Linked DNA regions of Gottschalkia purinilytica. The protein of the gene in region 1 interacts with the protein of each later gene in a pairwise test. Links are inferred from orthologs where the notes say so. Each region holds a gene or a part of one and is shown on either strand. Other genes may lie near its edges.

The links.
Region 2: the proteins of sfsA (region 1) and CLPU_RS00845 interact in binary tests that used the Escherichia coli proteins (3 or more experiments, as listed by UniProt). The link is inferred for Gottschalkia purinilytica from one-to-one orthologs.

What each region holds. Positions count from the first base shown.
Region 1 is NZ_LGSS01000011.1:113,611-122,494, forward strand. The notes cover bases 2,948-5,942. They hold sfsA (DNA/RNA nuclease SfsA), read left to right. Parts: upstream 2,948-4,067; coding sequence 4,068-4,817; downstream 4,818-5,942. Other genes in these bases: thrS (threonine--tRNA ligase), read left to right, coding at 2,948-3,830; CLPU_RS11700 (16S rRNA (uracil(1498)-N(3))-methyltransferase), read left to right, coding at 4,978-5,685; CLPU_RS11705 (2-hydroxyacyl-CoA dehydratase), read left to right, coding at 5,810-5,942. Outside these bases: CLPU_RS11680 (ECF transporter S component), read left to right, coding at 4-528; CLPU_RS11685 (YetF domain-containing protein), read left to right, coding at 823-1,551; more of thrS, read left to right, coding at 1,920-2,947; more of CLPU_RS11705, read left to right, coding at 5,943-8,884. UniProt on the Escherichia coli protein: Binds to DNA non-specifically. Could be a regulatory factor involved in maltose metabolism.
Region 2 is NZ_LGSS01000001.1:168,376-177,111, reverse strand. What follows is about bases 3,019-5,865. They hold CLPU_RS00845 (glutamate-5-semialdehyde dehydrogenase), read left to right. Parts: upstream 3,019-3,741; coding sequence 3,742-4,989; downstream 4,990-5,865. Other genes in these bases: CLPU_RS00840 (pyruvate carboxylase), read left to right, coding at 5,022-5,865; proB (glutamate 5-kinase), read left to right, coding at 3,019-3,674. In the rest of the region: CLPU_RS00860 (beta/alpha barrel domain-containing protein), read left to right, coding at 1-651; CLPU_RS00855 (aconitate hydratase), read left to right, coding at 676-2,601; more of proB, read left to right, coding at 2,871-3,018; more of CLPU_RS00840, read left to right, coding at 5,866-8,453. UniProt on the Escherichia coli protein: Catalyzes the NADPH-dependent reduction of L-glutamate 5-phosphate into L-glutamate 5-semialdehyde and phosphate. The product spontaneously undergoes cyclization to form 1-pyrroline-5-carboxylate.

The DNA.
Region 1 (8,884 bases):
AATATGAATAATAAATTTACTACAAAAGACTTAGTATTAACAGGAATATTATTAGGATTAGGACTGATTATTCCTATGGTATTTCATTTGTTCGGAGGTACAGGACCAATATTTTTACCTATGCATATATCAGTACTAATAGGAGGTTTTTTACTACCACCATATTTTGCATTAGTTTTAGGAATAGCAACTCCACTATTAAGTAGTGTAGTTACAGGTATGCCACCTATATTTCCAATAGGTATAATAATGATGGCTGAGTTAGGTTCCTATGGATTAATAACCTCACTTATTTCAAAAAAGTTTGAAACTTTAGTTATACCTTCACTAGTAACAGCACAAGTAGTAGGTAGAATAGTTGCAGGAATTACAGTATTTATTTTATCTACATTTTTTGGAGTTAAAATGAATCCTATAATATTTGTAAAGGGATCAATAATTACTGGAATACCAGGAATATTAATACAACTAATATTAATACCAACACTAATATATACTATTAAAATAACTAAGAAAGTAAAAGCATAGGTTATTTAAGCTTACTTTAAAATAAGACTATTAAAATAGGTATATTACATAGCAGGTATTTAATAAGTTCTTTGAAGTATAAGGTTATGGTAATATTACAGTTATATCTTTTCCTTTTTACTTAATACCCATAGTAATATAAATCCTGCTACTATGAAAACTACAGAAAGGATAATCTCATATATTAAAGACATATAAATCACCTCTTTTTTTAATTAATTAATATATTAAGTATAGTATCTGCAAAATATAACAAAATATATATAAGAAAAGATATATAGAGGTGAATTATTAATGAAAGATTTTATTGAAATAGTTATACAAACTTTTTTAGCTTTTTTTGCAATACTATATATAACTAGGCTATTAGGGAGACAGCAAATTTCTCAATTTACATTTTATGAGTATATCAATGGTATAACATTTGGTTCTATAGCAGCTACACTTGCTACAGACTTAGATAATAGAACATGGCAACATTTTGTTGGACTCTTATTATTTGGAGCTCTGACATATTCAGTTTCTAAAGCTACTCTTAAAAGTAGAACCCTAGAAAAAGTTTTGGATGGAGAACCTATTTTAGTAATTCAAGATGGACAGATACTGGAGAAAAATTTGAGCAGAACAAGATATAACATGGATGATCTTCGGCTTTTATTAAGACAATCAAACTGCTTTTCCCCTGAAGATGTAGAGGTAGGAATATTAGAGGTAAATGGACTATTAAGTATAATTAAAAAGGCAGAAAAGAGAAATGTTACTTTAGGAGATTTAAACTTAGACCTTAAACCTGAAACTTTACCTACTGAAATAGTTTTAGATGGACAAATAATATATGAAAATCTTAAGAAAAGAAAGCTAACAGGTGAGCAATTAATGAGAGAATTGAAAAAGCATAACATAAGTAGAATAGATGAAGTTATGTATGCTACAGTAGATAGCAATGGTAAATTTTATATAGATAAGTTTAAAGATAATATAAGACCAGGAAGCGACTTAAGTGAAGATAATAAAGGTATTTAGAAATAAAAATATAACATGAAAACATATCTTGACATAAATTAAAAATATATCTATAATTTAAGTTAAAATATATTAAAGCTATGAGAGGACGAGTAAATTAGAAGTAGTCTAAAGAGAGGGGATGTCGTGGCTGTAAGCACCCTAGATTTACCTAATTGAAAACTACCCTTGAGTTGTATCTGAAATCCTATATGGAGTAAAGATGTCCGTTGATTACGTTATAATCATTAGAGTGAAGTTTAATTAAAAAACTTTTAATTAGGGTGGAACCGTGTGAGCAATCAACTCTCGCCCCTAGAAAAAATTCTAGGTGTGAGAGTTTTTTTATTGTATAAAGTCTAAAATTAAATAAGGAGGATGAAGTTCATATGTCTAAGATAAGCATTAAATTACCTGACGGATCAGTAAGAGAGTATGATAAAGGAACAAAAGTTATAGATATAGCAAAAGATATAAGTGAAGGATTAGCAAGAGTTGTTGTAGGAGCTAAAGTTAATGGAGAATTATCAGAACTGAACAAAGAAATAACAGAGGATTCTAATTTAGAATTACTAAAATTTGATGATGAAGATGGGAAAGAAATATTCAGACATACAAGTGCTCATATGCTTGCACAAGCAGTAAAAAGACATTTCCCAGATGCTAAGCTTGCTATAGGACCTTCGATAAAAGATGGGTTTTACTATGATATAGATACAGAACACAGATTTACTCCAGAAGATTTAGAACTACTAGAAAAAGAAATGAAAAAGATAGCTAAAGAAGACTTGAAAATAGAAAGATTTGCACTATCTAGAGAAGAAGCTTTAAAATCTTTAAAAGAGCAGAAAGAAGAATACAAAGTAGAATTAGTAGAAGATTTACCTGAAGGATCAGAAATATCTTTCTATAAGCAAGGAGAGTTTACAGATCTTTGTAGAGGACCACACTTACCAAGTACTAAAAAAGTAAAAGCTGTTAAATTAACAAGTATCGCAGGAGCATATTGGAGAGGTGACGAAAAAAGACCAATGCTTCAAAGAATATATGGTACTTCTTTTGAAAAGCAAAAAGATTTAGATGCATATCTTGAAATGCTAGAAGAAGCTAAGAAAAGAGATCATAGAAAGCTAGGTAAAGAATTAGGCTTATTTACTATGCATAACGAAGGGCCAGGATTTCCATTTTTCCATCCAAAAGGAATGGTTCTTTGGAATACAATACAACAATTCTGGAGAGAAGAACATTTAAAAAGAGGATATGGAGAAATAAAAACTCCTATAATGTTAAATCAACAATTGTGGCATCAATCAGGGCACTGGGAACACTATAAAGAAAATATGTATACTACAAAAATAGATGAACTAGATTATGCTGTGAAGCCTATGAACTGTCCTGGAGCTATGCTTATATACAAGTCAGAAATGTACAGTTATAGAGATTTACCACTTAGATGGGCTGAGCTTGGTCAGGTGCATAGACATGAATTAGCTGGCGCATTACATGGTCTTATGAGAGTAAGAACTTTTACTCAAGATGATGCACATATATTTATGCTACCAGAACAAGTTAAAGAAGAATTGATAAAAGTAATAGATTTAGCTGACCACGTATATAAAGTATTTGGATTCAAATACCATGTGGAACTTTCTACAAGGCCAGAAAGCTACATGGGAACATTAGAACAATGGGATAAAGCAACAAATAACTTAAGGGAAGCATTAGAAGAAAAAGGATTAAATTATATTATAAATGAGGGAGATGGAGCATTTTACGGACCTAAGATAGATTTCCATCTAGAAGATAGTTTAGGACGTACATGGCAATGTGCTACTATCCAATTAGACTTCCAAATGCCTGAAAGATTTGATTTAACATATACTGGTCAAGATAGTGAAAAACATAGACCAGTTATGATTCACAGAACTATTTTAGGAAGTATGGAAAGATTTATAGGTATTCTTATAGAACACTTTGCAGGTAAATTCCCAGTTTGGTTATCACCTGTTCAAGTTAGTGTATTACCAATATCAGATAAATATAATGATTATGCATATGAAGTTAAAAAGAAATTAGAAAATCAAGGTGTAAGAGTAGAAATAGATTCAAGATCAGAAAAAATAGGATATAAAATAAGAGAAGCTCAAATGGCTAAAACTCCATATATGCTAATAGTTGGAGAAAAAGAAGTTGAAAATGGAGAAGTATCTGTAAGGGATAGAGAAGAAGGAGATATTGGCTCTATAAAAGTTGAAGACTTCGTTTCAAGAATTGTAAAAGAGATAGAAGAAAAGAAATAAAATATTAAATAAAAAATGCCAAAACTATTCTAAGTTAAAAAGATGGTTTTGGCATTAATTTTGGGTATATTTAAACTTATAGTAAGTGAAAATAAGAAATTATTTTTTATTATTAATTTAAGATACTTGAAATTATATTTAATAAGCATTAAAAGTGGGAATAACTACTATAATGATTGAATCTTTATATAGCATAATAAAAGAATAGATAAATCTAACTTGAAGAAGGAGCTTAAAATGTCAAAAAATATTTCAGTTAAATTTAATGTTCAATTACAAGAGTCAAAATTTATAGAAAGAACAAATAGATTTATATTAAAATGTGAGATTAATTCTAAATCTTTAGATAATGGGATGGATCACAATATAGTTGAAGCTCACTTAGGAGATACAGGAAGGCTAAAAGAAATACTTATACCTGGATGTAAAGTATGGTTAAAACCAGCAGATAATCCTAATAGAAAAACAAAATGGACAGCAGTATTATGTAAAACTTCAGATAACGGATCTTTAATATCTCTTGTATCTACTCTACCAACTAAACTTATTAACAAAGCACTTAGAGAAAATGCATTAGAAGAATTCGAAGGTTGGAAATTTTTGAAGAGTGAATATAAAATGGGAAACTCTAGATTTGATTTTTTATTAGAAAACAATCAAGGAAAAAAGATGCTACTTGAAGTTAAAAGTGTTACTCATATTGTAAAAGATGGTTTAGGTTTATTTCCAGATGCAGTTACAGCTAGAGGAGCTAGACATGTTAGAGAATTAAGAGAGATTGCAAAAGAAAATGAAGATATAGAGACAGCTATTTTGTTCGTAGCTCAAAGGGAAGATGTAGAAGTCATAAAAGCTAATCGTGATATAGATCCTAACTTTGCAGATGAAATTGAAAAAGCAAAGAAAGATGGAGTAAAGATATTTGGACGTAAATGTCATATTGATTTAGAAAAGATAGTTTTGGGAGATAGGGTTGTAGTAAAATAAAAACAAGAAAAATAGATAGTAATTTTTAAAATTATAATAAAATGTATTTTAACAATTATCTTAATAAATTATGGTATAATTATTGAATTAGTTATGAGAATAAAATTTTAAAAATGAGTTACAGTGTAAAAAGATAGGTTACCAGAAAGGAACATACTAGATGAATCTAATTATACTATTTGAAAGTGACTACATTGAAGAGAGGAAAGTTAGGCTTACAGGAAGAAGATTTGAACATATAATATCAGTGCATAGAGCCAGTATAGGTGACAGATTACGTGTAGGAATGCTAAATGGTAAAATAGGTGAAGGATATATTACACAATTGAATGATAATTTCTTAGAAATGGAAATATCTCTTACAGATAATCCTCCTTCTCCATCTAATGTACAATTAATTCTAGCAATGCCTAGACCAAAAGCTTTAAAGAGAATTATTCAAGATGTTACTACTATGGGAATAAAAAAAATATATATAATAAAAACTTGGAGAGTAGAGAAGAGTTTTTGGAGCAGTCCTGTGTTAGAAGAAGATAATTTATTTGAGCATATGATATTAGGACTAGAACAGGGTAAAGACACTATTTTGCCTGAAATCAGGATTGTAAAGCTTTTTAAACCATTTGTGGAAGATGAAATTCCTGTTATAATTAAAAATACTAGAGCTATAGTGGGACATCCTATGTCTAAGAAAGAATGTCCTAGAGATATAGAAGAGCCAGTAACACTGGCTATTGGACCAGAGGGTGGCTTCATACCTTATGAAATAGAATTACTTGAAAAGCAAGGATTTGAATCTGTAAGCTTAGGAAATAGAATACTACGTGTGGAAACGGCTATACCTTTCATATTGGGAAGATTTTCATAAAATGCTTACAAAAGGCCATAAATTCTGTATAAGAATTTGTGGTCTTTTTAAGACTATAGGAGTATATTATAACTTATAGTGATATATCTATTGTTAAATTGGGTAGTATTATGGAGGCGAAAATATGAGTAAAATATTAAATATTGGCCTTGATATAGGATCAACTACAGTAAAGATGGTTGTACTAGACAGATTAAATAATATCAAGCACAAAAAATATTTAAGACATTTTTCAGATGTAAAGAATACAGTTGCTTCTATGTTAAAAGAAGCAAGGGAAATGCTACAAGATAAGATTGTAACTATGATGGTTACAGGATCGGGTGGTTTAGATATTTCAAAGAAGCTAGGAGTTCCTTTTATACAAGAGGTTATAGCATGTACAGAAACAATTGAAAAGTTTATTCCAATGACAGATGTAGCTATAGAACTTGGAGGAGAAGACGCTAAGATAACTTATTTAGGAGAATCTATAGAACAGAGAATGAATGGAACTTGTGCTGGGGGAACAGGTGCTTTTATAGATCAAATGGCAGCTCTTTTACAAACAGATGCACAAGGATTAAACGAGCTTGCAAAAGGATATAAAACCATATATCCAATAGCTTCAAGATGTGGGGTTTTTGCAAAGACAGATGTCCAACCTTTGTTGAATGAAGGTGCATCTAAAGAAGATATATCTGTATCTGTACTTCAAGCAGTAGTGAATCAGACTATAGGAGGATTAGCTCAAGGTAAGCCTATAAGAGGAAAAATAGCTTTCTTAGGAGGACCTTTATATTTTTTATCTGAGCTTAGAAACAGATTCATAGAAACATTAGAAATAAAAGAAGAAGACATAATTATTCCTGAGGATTCACAATATTTTGTATCTATAGGAGCAGCAATTTCTTCTAAGAAAGAAGAGACAATACTATTTAATGATATATATAAAAATTTAGAACTAATGCAAAATCTAGGAAGCGAATCTCTAAAGGATATAGAACCTCTTGTTTCAAGTGAGGAAGAGTATGTACAATTTAAAGAGAGACACAGTAAAAATAAAGTAAAAAGAGTAGCTCTAGAAACTTATGAAGGAAATGCTTACTTAGGAATAGATGCAGGTTCGACAACTACTAAGGTAGCATTGGTAGATGAGAATGGGAGTCTTTTATATTCATATTATGGTAGTAACATGGGAAGTCCAATAAAATCTACAATTACAGCTCTTAAGGACTTATACAGTAAAATTAATAGCAATATTAAAATAGTTAATTCAGTTGTAACCGGATATGGAGAGCAACTCTTAAAATCTGCATTGAAGATAGATATTGGAGAGATAGAAACGGTTGCACATTACAAAGCTGCACAGTTTTTCTTGCCAGATGTAGACTTTATACTTGATATTGGTGGACAAGATATGAAAAGTCTAAAAATAAAGAATGGAGCTATAGATTCTATAATGTTAAATGAGGCATGCTCTTCAGGATGTGGTTCATTTATAGAAACTTTTGCTAATTCTTTAAATATGAATATAGAAGAATTTTCTAAAGCAGGACTTAAATCTAAAAGACCAGTAGATTTAGGTACACGTTGTACTGTATTTATGAATTCAAAGGTAAAACAAGCTCAAAAAGAAGGAGCTGATGTGAGTGATATATCAGCAGGAATTTCTTTTTCAGTAATAAAGAATGCATTATATAAAGTTATTAGAATAAGAAATATAGATGAGTTAGGAAAAAATATAGTAGTGCAAGGTGGAACATTTTATAATGATGCTGTTCTTAGAGCTTTAGAGAAAACTATAGGTAGAGAAGTAGTTAGACCAGATATTTCAGGAATAATGGGTGCTTTCGGTTCTGCTCTAATAGCTAAAGAAAGATATAAAGATGGTTATGAAACTCAATTAGTAAAGAGTAACGAACTTGACAACTTTGAAGTAGAAACTTCTATGGAAAGATGTAAGCTGTGTGGAAATAACTGCCTACTAACTATAAATAAATTTTCAGGTGACAGAAAATTTGTATCAGGAAATAGATGTGAAAGAGGATTAGGAATAGAAAAGACTCAAAATGATATTCCAAACTTATATGATTATAAATATAAAAGACTTTTTAAATATAAGCCTTTATCATTAGAAGAATCTAAAAGAGGAATCATAGGAATACCTAGAGTTCTTAATATGTATGAAGACTATCCATTTTGGTATACATTTTTTACAGAACTTGGATATAGAGTGGTGATTTCTGGTAGATCATCTAAAAAACTATATGAACTAGGAATAGAAACTATACATTCAGATTCAATGTGTTATCCTGGAAAGCTTGTTAATGGACATATCATGGATTTAATAAAAAAAGGAGTTAATAAAATATTTTATCCTAGTATTCCATTTAATATAAAGGAAGATAAGAATTCAGACAATCATTATAATTGTCCTATAGTAATATCATGTCCTGAAGCTATAAACGCAAATATAGATGAGATATATTCAGGAGAAGTTAAATTCTATCATCCTTTTTTACCAATAGATGATCCTAAAAGAATGGTAAAAAGATTATATGAAGAGCTATCAGAAGAAGACTTAAGACTAGAAGAAATTTCAAGAGCTTTAGATAAAGCTTATAAAGAATTAGAAGATTATAAGGAAGATGTAAGGAAAAAAGGAGAAGAAGCTCTTGATTATATAAATAAAAATAATATAAAAGGAATAGTATTATCAGGAAGACCTTATCATATAGATCCAGAAATAAATAATGGTATTCCCGAGCTTATAAAGTCATATGGATTTGTAGTTTTATCAGAAGATGCTATAAGTCATTTAGAAAATCCAGAAAGACCTCTTAGAGTTGTAGATCAGTGGATGTATCATTCAAGACTATACTCAGCAGCAACATATGTTGCAAAACATAAAAACTTAGAACTTGTACAACTTAATTCTTTTGGATGTGGATTAGATGCAGTAACAACAGACCAAGTACAAGAGATATTAGAAAGTTATGGAAAAATATATACAGTTATAAAAATAGACGAAATAAGTAATTTAGGAGCAGTTAGAATTAGGATACGCTCATTAATAGCTACTATAGAAGAACGAGATAATAAAGGATTTGAGCCTAAAAAATTGTATGAACCTGATAAAAAGATTCTATTTACTAAGGAAATGAAGAAGACACATACTATATTATCACCACAAATGTCTCCTATACATTTTCAGTTT
Region 2 (8,736 bases), on another replicon or contig:
CTTAGAAAATATGCAGGAGTACCTTCAGACTCTATAGAGTGGCATGGACACAATGATTTTTATTCAGTAGTTACTAATTCAGCGACTTCATGGTTATATGGATCAGCTTCTGTTAATACTACTTTGTTTGGTATTGGAGAAAGAACAGGAAACTGTCCATTAGAAGCCATGGTAGTTGAGTATGGCCAATTAAAAGGTAGTACTAAGGATATGGATCTTACTATAATAACTGAAATAGCAGACTATTTCAAAAAAGAACTTGATTACGAAGTACCACAACGTACACCTTTTGTTGGAAGTGAATTTAATGTGACAAGAGCAGGTATACATGCAGATGGATTATTAAAAAACGAAGAAATCTATAATGCATTTGATACATCCAAGATACTAAATAGACCAGCCTTAGTAGCAGTTAATGAATATTCAGGTGTAGCTGGGATTGCAGCATGGATAAATGGATATTTCAAACTTAAAGGTTCAAACAAATTAAATAAAAAAGATAGTAGAATACTTCCTATAAAGAAATGGGTTGATGAGCAATATGAAAATGGAAGAACTACTGTAATAAGAAATGATGAGTTAGAAAGTATCACATTAAAATATATTACAAACTTATTAGAAGAAAAAGATGATGAACAAGCTGTAATATAGACATACTTTAGGAGGGGATTATAGATGAAACTTACAGTAGCACAAAAGATTATAAAAAATCATTTAGTGACTGGTGAACTTATAAAAGGGACAGAAATAGGCTTAAGAATAGACCAAACATTGACTCAAGATTCAACAGGAACAATGGCTTATCTACAATTTGAAGCTATGGACGTAGATAGAGTTAAAACTAAAAGATCAGTTGCTTATATAGATCATAATATGTTACAAGCTGGTCCAGAAAATGCTGATGACCATTTATATATACAAACTGTAGCTAAAAAGCACGGAATTTACTTTTCAAAACCAGGTAATGGAATATGCCATCAAGTGCATTTAGAGCGATTTGGAGTGCCAGGCCAAACATTAGTTGGTTCTGATAGTCATACACCAACTGGTGGTGGAATAGGAATGTTAGCTATAGGAGCTGGTGGATTAGATGTTGCAGTAGCAATGGCTGGTGGAGAATACTATATAACAATGCCTTCTATAGTAAAAGTTGAGTTAAAAGGAAAATTAAAACCAGGAGTATCAGCAAAAGACATAATATTAGAAGTGTTAAGAAGATGTACAGTAAAAGGTGGAGTAAATAAAATATTTGAATACTGTGGAGAAGGAATAAAATATTTAACAGTGCCAGATAGAGCTACAATAACTAACATGGGAGCTGAATTAGGAGCAACTACATCAATATTCCCATCAGATGAAGTTACTCATGAATTCTTAAAAGCTCAAGGTAGAGAGGAAGACTTCACAGAAATAAAAGCTGATGAAGATGCAGTATATGATGAAGAGATAATTATTAATCTTGATGAATTAGAGGCATTAGTTGCTTGTCCTCATAGTCCTGATAACGTAGTGCCAGTGTCTGAAGTTAAAGGAAGAAAAGTAAATCAAATTGCTATAGGAAGTTGTACTAACTCATCATATATGGATATGATGAAAGTTGCAGAAATACTAGATGGAAAAACAGTATCAGAACATGTTTCATTAGTAATCTCTCCAGGATCAAAACAAGTATTAAATATGCTTGCAGAAAACGGAGCTTTAGCTAAATTAGTTTCAGCTGGTGCAAGAATATTAGAATGCGGTTGTGGTCCATGTATAGGTATGGGTCAGGCACCAAGTACAGATGCTGTTTCATTAAGAACATTTAACAGAAACTTCAAAGGAAGATCAGGGACTGTTTCAGCAGATGTTTACCTTGTAAGTCCTGAAGTTGCGGCGGTTTCAGCTATAACAGGATATATAGAAGATCCAAGTGAGCATATAACAAGCTTTGATATAGCAATGCCACAAAAGTTCTTAATTAATGATAATTTAGTTGTTAATCCTGATGAACCTAATAACGATATTGAAGTAGTAAGAGGACCAAATATAAAACCATTCCCTAAAGGAGATTCTTTGGGAGATAAAGTAAATGGAAAAGTTTTAATAAAAGTTGAAGACAATATAACTACTGATCATATAATGCCATCAAATGCTAAACTGTTACCATTTAGATCAAATATACCTTATTTATCAGACTATTGTTTAGCACCTTGTGATCCAGAGTTTCCAAAGAGAGCTAAAGAGCTTGGCGGCGGAATAATAGTAGGTGGGTCTAACTATGGTCAAGGATCAAGTCGTGAACATGCTGCGTTAGTACCATTATATTTAGGTATAAAAGCAGTAATAGCGAAATCATTTGCTAGAATACACAGACAAAACTTAATTAATAATGGTATTATACCTTTAGTATTTGAAAATGAGAATGACTATGATGATATAGATGTTTTAGATGAATTAGTAATTGAAAATGCTACAGATCAAATAAAAACTGATAAAGTAGTTGTTAAGAATATAAATAAAAATAAAGAATATAATTTAGTTTTAGATATTACTGATAGACAGAGAAATATGTTAGAAGCTGGTGGACTTCTAAATATGATAAAATTAAGTGCTAAATAAAATAAATTATTTTATTAGAAGCTAAAATTTGTCTAGGAAAATATATTAATATAAAATTTGAGTGTATAATATTAATGCTTTGACCATGAAGTTAGTGTGAATACCTAAAAAATGTGGTATAATTTCGAAACTAAACTCATAGGGTAAAAGAACTAAACAAAGATTTAAAGTAAATTTAGCTAAAGGATATAGATAAGCAAGTTCGTAAATGAACTTGGTTATCTATATTTATATATGCTGAATATGCAATTCTTGAAAGGGAGATTAAAATGGATATTAGAAGTAAGATTGCAGACGCAAATAAAATAGTAATTAAAGTTGGTACTTCCACATTAACTCATGAAAATGGAAAACTAAATTTAAATAGAATCGAGAAGCTTGCAAGGGTATTATCAGATTTAAATAATCAAGGAAAACAAGTTATTTTAGTTTCATCTGGAGCTATTGCAGTCGGAGTACAGAAATTAGGACTTCAAAGACGATCAGTGACTCTGCCTCAAAAACAAGCGTCTGCATCTGTTGGTCAGACAATGTTAATGAAAATATATCAAAAATTCTTTGAAGAGTATAATCAAGTTGTTTCTCAGATTCTTATTACAAAAGATGTAATGGATTATAAGGATAGAAAAGAAAATGCTCAAAACACATTTAATACACTTTTAGAAATGGGAATAATACCTATTGTAAACGAAAATGATACAATATCTACATTTGAAATCCAATTTGGAGATAATGATACTTTATCAGCTATGGTAGCAGCTTTAGTACAAGCAGATCTTTTAATATTACTTTCTGATATAGATGGATTATTTACATCAGATCCTAGAATGGACTCTTCTGCTGAAATTATTTCTCTTGTAAAAGAAATTGACTCTGAAATAGATAGTATAGCATCAGGAAGTGGATCGGAATTAGGGACAGGTGGAATGATTACTAAGATATCAGCTGCTAGAATAGGATATACATATGGAATAGATACTATAATAGCAAATGGTGAAGATCCTAAAATTATATATAAGATTCTAAAAGGTGAAAAAATAGGAACTTTATTTTTAGCTCCTAATAATTTATAAAGTATTGATATATATGTATAAAATATGATAGTATTTAAAAAATTGAATTAATATAGGCGGTGGAGAAATGAGCAGTGTAGTTGTTATGGGGGAAAAAGCAAAGAAAGTAAGTTATTCTTTAGCAAAATTATCTACAATTGAAAAAAATGAAGCATTAATAAAAGCTTCTAATGCGATTTTAGATAATAAGGAAGAAATAATTAAAGCAAATGAAATAGACCTAAAAGAAGCTAGAGAAAAAGGAATAAAAGGTGCTTTATTAGACAGACTAGCTTTAAATGAAGATCGTATAAATTCAATGGCCGAAGGGTTGAAGGATATAGCCTTATTAGATGATCCTATAGGAGAAGTAATATCAATGAAAAAGAGAGCTAATGGATTAGTTATAGGACAGAAAAGAGTTCCATTAGGTGTAATTGGTATAATATATGAAGCAAGACCAAATGTAACAGTAGACGGATTTGGGCTTTGTTTAAAAACTGGAAATGCTGTTATATTAAAAGGTGGTAAAGAGGCTATTAATTCAAATAGAGCAATAATAAGCATAATTCAGAAAGCTATAGAAGAATGTGGTATATCTAAAGATGCAGTTCAATTAATAGAAGATACTAGTAGAGAATCAACAATTGAATTAATGAAATTAAATAAATATTTAGACGTTCTTATACCAAGAGGAGGAGCCGGACTTATAAAATCTGTTGTAGAAAATAGTACTGTACCAGTTATTGAGACAGGTGCTGGTAATTGTCATATATACGTTGATAATGATGCAGATATTGATATGGCAGTATCTATTGTAACTAATGCAAAAACAACTAGACCTGGAGTTTGTAATTCAGCAGAGAAACTATTAATTCATAAAGATATAGTTGAAAAAGCTATAAAGCCAATATATGAAAGTTTAAAAGAAAAAAATGTGGAAGTTCGTGGAGATGAAATTGTCAGAAAATTAGTTCCAGAAATATTACAAGCTACTGAAGAAGATTGGAAAGAGGAGTATTTAGATTATATAATAGCTGTAAAAACAGTTAACTCAATAGATGAAGCTATTGAACATATTAATGAGTATAGTACAAAACATTCAGAAGCAATTATAACGAATAATTATTTTAATTCTCAAAGATTTTTAGATGAAGTTGATTCAGCAGCAGTATATGTAAATGCATCTACAAGATTTACAGACGGTTCAGAGTTTGGATTTGGGGCTGAAATAGGTATAAGTACTCAAAAACTTCACGCAAGAGGACCAATGGGTCTAAAAGAATTAACATCCACAAAATATATAATTTATGGTAATGGTCAAAGCAGGAATTAAACAATTTTTTCCATAGAAAGAGAGGAGATCGAATGAAAAAATTTAAGAGAATTTTAGTTGCAAATAGAGGGGAAATCGCAATAAGAATATTTAGGGCATGTAATGAATTAGGAATCAGAACAGTTGCTATATATTCAAATGAGGATAAGAATTCTTTGTTTAGAACAAAAGCGGATGAATCATATCTTATAGGAGAAAATAAAGGACCTGTTGAAGCTTATTTAAACATTGATGAAATAATAAAACTTGCTGTTAAAAAGGGTGTTGATGCTATTCATCCAGGATATGGATTCTTATCGGAAAATACTGAGTTTGCAAGAAAATGTGAAGAAGCAGGTATCGAGTTTATAGGGCCTACTCATGAAATGATGGATAAATTAGGGGATAAAATAAAGTCTAAAATAGTTGCAAATAGCGTTGGAGTTCCAACTATACCTGGTATAGAAAAACCTGTTACAACAGAAGAAGAAGCTTTTAAAAGTGCAAGACACTGTGGATATCCTGTTATATTAAAAGCTTCAGCTGGTGGTGGCGGAAGAGGTATGAGAATTGTAAGAGAAGAAAAGGATCTTATATCTGAGTTCCATAGCGCTAGAAATGAAGCTAAGAAGGCTTTTGGTATAGAAGATGTTTTTATAGAGAAATATATAGAAAAACCTAAACACATTGAGGTTCAAATTCTTGGAGATAAACATGGAAACATTGTTCATTTATTTGAAAGAGATTGTTCTATACAAAGAAGACATCAAAAAGTTATAGAGTTTACACCAGCATTATCTATAACAGAAGAACAAAGACAAGCAATGTGTTCAGATGCTGTAAAAATTGCCAAAGCTGTTAACTATAGAAATGCAGGTACAATAGAATTTTTACTAGATATGCATGGTAATCACTATTTCATAGAGATGAATCCAAGAATTCAGGTTGAACATACTATAACAGAAATGGTTACAGGAATAGACCTAGTTCAAAATCAAATACTAGTAGCTCAAGGGTGTAGACTTGACTCTGATGAAATAGGAATAAAATCTCAAGATGATATTAAACCACGTGGATACTCCATTCAGTGTAGAGTAACTACAGAGGATCCTTTAAATAATTTTGCACCTGATACAGGAACGATAGACTTATATAGAACAGGATCAGGACTAGGAGTAAGACTTGATGGAGGTAATGGATTTACAGGATCAGTTATAACGCCTTATTATGATAGTCTTTTAGTTAAGATGATATCCTATGGAAGAACTTTTGAAGATGCAATAAGAAAAGTTAAAAGATCTTTAAGAGAAACAAAAATAAGAGGAGTTAAAACTAACATTCCATTTTTAATAAATGTATTAAATCATAAGGAATTTAGAGAAGGAAAATGTGATACAGGATTTATATCTGAAAATCCAGAGTTATTTAAATTCACTACAAAAGAAGATATAGAACTTAGAGTTTTAAAATATATAGGTGAAAAAGCTGTAAATGAAAATAAAGGAAATATTAAACAGTTTGATGTTCCTATAATTCCTAAAGTACAGGTTCCTGAGAATTTATACGGAACAAAACAAATCTTAGATGAAAAAGGTCCAGATGGATTAGTAGAATGGATTAAAAATAATAAGAGACTTTTACTAACAGATACTACAATGAGAGATGCTCATCAATCGTTAATGGCAACTAGAATGAGAACTGTAGATATGACTAAAATCGCGAAGTCTACATCTGTCTTAGCCAAAGATTTATTTTCATTAGAGATGTGGGGAGGAGCTACATTTGATGTTGCTTATAGATTCTTAAAAGAATCACCTTGGGATAGATTAGAGTTTCTTAGAAAGAAAATACCTAATATATTATTCCAAATGCTTATCAGAGGTGCTAATGGAGTAGGATATAAAAACTATCCAGATAATGTTATAAGAGAATTTATAAAACAATCATCTGAAAGTGGTATAGATGTATTTAGAATATTTGACTCATTGAACTGGTTAAAGGGTATGGAAGTAGCTATAGATGAAGTACTAAAGTCAGGAAAAGTTGCAGAAGCATGTATTTGTTATACAGGAGATATACTAGATGATAGTAGAGATAAGTATACTCTAGATTACTACGTAAAGACTGCAAAAGAAATTGAAAAAATGGGCGCGCATATACTTGCTATAAAAGATATGTCATCATTATTGAAACCACATGCAGCATTTAAATTAGTTAAAGCTTTAAAAGAAGAAATAGGAATACCTGTTCATTTCCATACTCATGATACTAGTGGAAATGGGGTTGCATCTATATTAATGGCTGCAGAAGCTGGAGTAGATATAGTAGATACTGCATTTAATAGTATGTCAGGGTTAACAAGTCAGCCAGCATTAAACTCTGTAGTTGCTGCTTTAGAAAATACAAGAAGAAGTACAGGATTAAATGTAGATGATCTTCAAAAAATATCAGATTATTGGAGTTCTGTAAGACCAATCTATGAGCAATTTGAATCAGAATTGAAATCAGGTACAGCTGAAATATATAAATATGAAATACCTGGTGGACAATATTCGAATCTTAAACCTCAAGTTGAAAGTTTTGGATTAGGCCATAGATTTGAAGATGTTAAGGAAATGTATAAAATAGTAAATGAAATGTTTGGAGATATAGTAAAAGTAACTCCTTCATCTAAAGTTGTAGGGGATATGGCTATATTTATGGTACAAAATGATTTAACTCCAGAAAATATATATGAAAAAGCTAAAGATATGTCTTTCCCTGATTCAGTAGTTTCATACTTTAAAGGTATGATGGGGCAACCTATAGGAGGATTCCCTGAAGAATTACAAAAGCTTGTATTAAAAGGTGAAGAACCTATAACTTGTAGACCTGGTGAACTACTAGAACCAGAAGACTTTGATAAAATTAAGGAACATTTGAAAGTAGAACATGGAATAGAACCAACTACTAAAGATGCTTTAGCATATGCATTATATCCTAAGGTATTTGAAGAATATGTAGAATATATCAAAGAAAACGGAGACTTTAGTAGAATGGGAAGTGCAGTATACTTCCATGGTATAACTGAAGGAGAAACATGTGAGGTAGAGATTGAAGAAGGTAAGATATTAATTATTAAACTTCTTGAAATAGGTAGATTAGATAAAGAAGGAAATAGAACTTTATATTTTGAAGTTAATGACTCAAGAAGGGCAATAAAGATAAAAGATAAAGCTAGTAATAATATAGGTAAGGAAACTGCATTAGTTGAAACAGCTGACCCAGATAATAAACTTCATGTAGGAGCTAGCATTCCAGGTACTGTTACAAAGATATTAGTAAATCAAGGAGATACTGTTAAAGAAAATCAAACAGTAGCTATAATTGAAGCTATGAAGATGGAAACAAATATAGCAGCATCTACAGATGGAACAGTAGAGGTAATTAGGGTTAAAGAAGGTCAATATGTAAATGTAGGAGAATTATTAATAAGATTAAAATAATATAAATTGTAAAGGAGCCTTTTTAAAAAGGCTCCTTTTTTGTACTTTTTAGCAGCTGCAGAATAAAACAACTAATAGTAAAAAGAAGAATAGTAAACTACTATCAATACCACCACAACCAGATTGTTTTACTTTACTCATACCTATTCCTCCTTAATATTTAGTATATAACTTGGTTGCAAAAGAGCAACTAAGTACAGTTACATAGTCATGACTTATATTATTATCTAATAAACACAACTAATAGAAAAAATAATGAATTGTAACTAATTCTTAATTTACT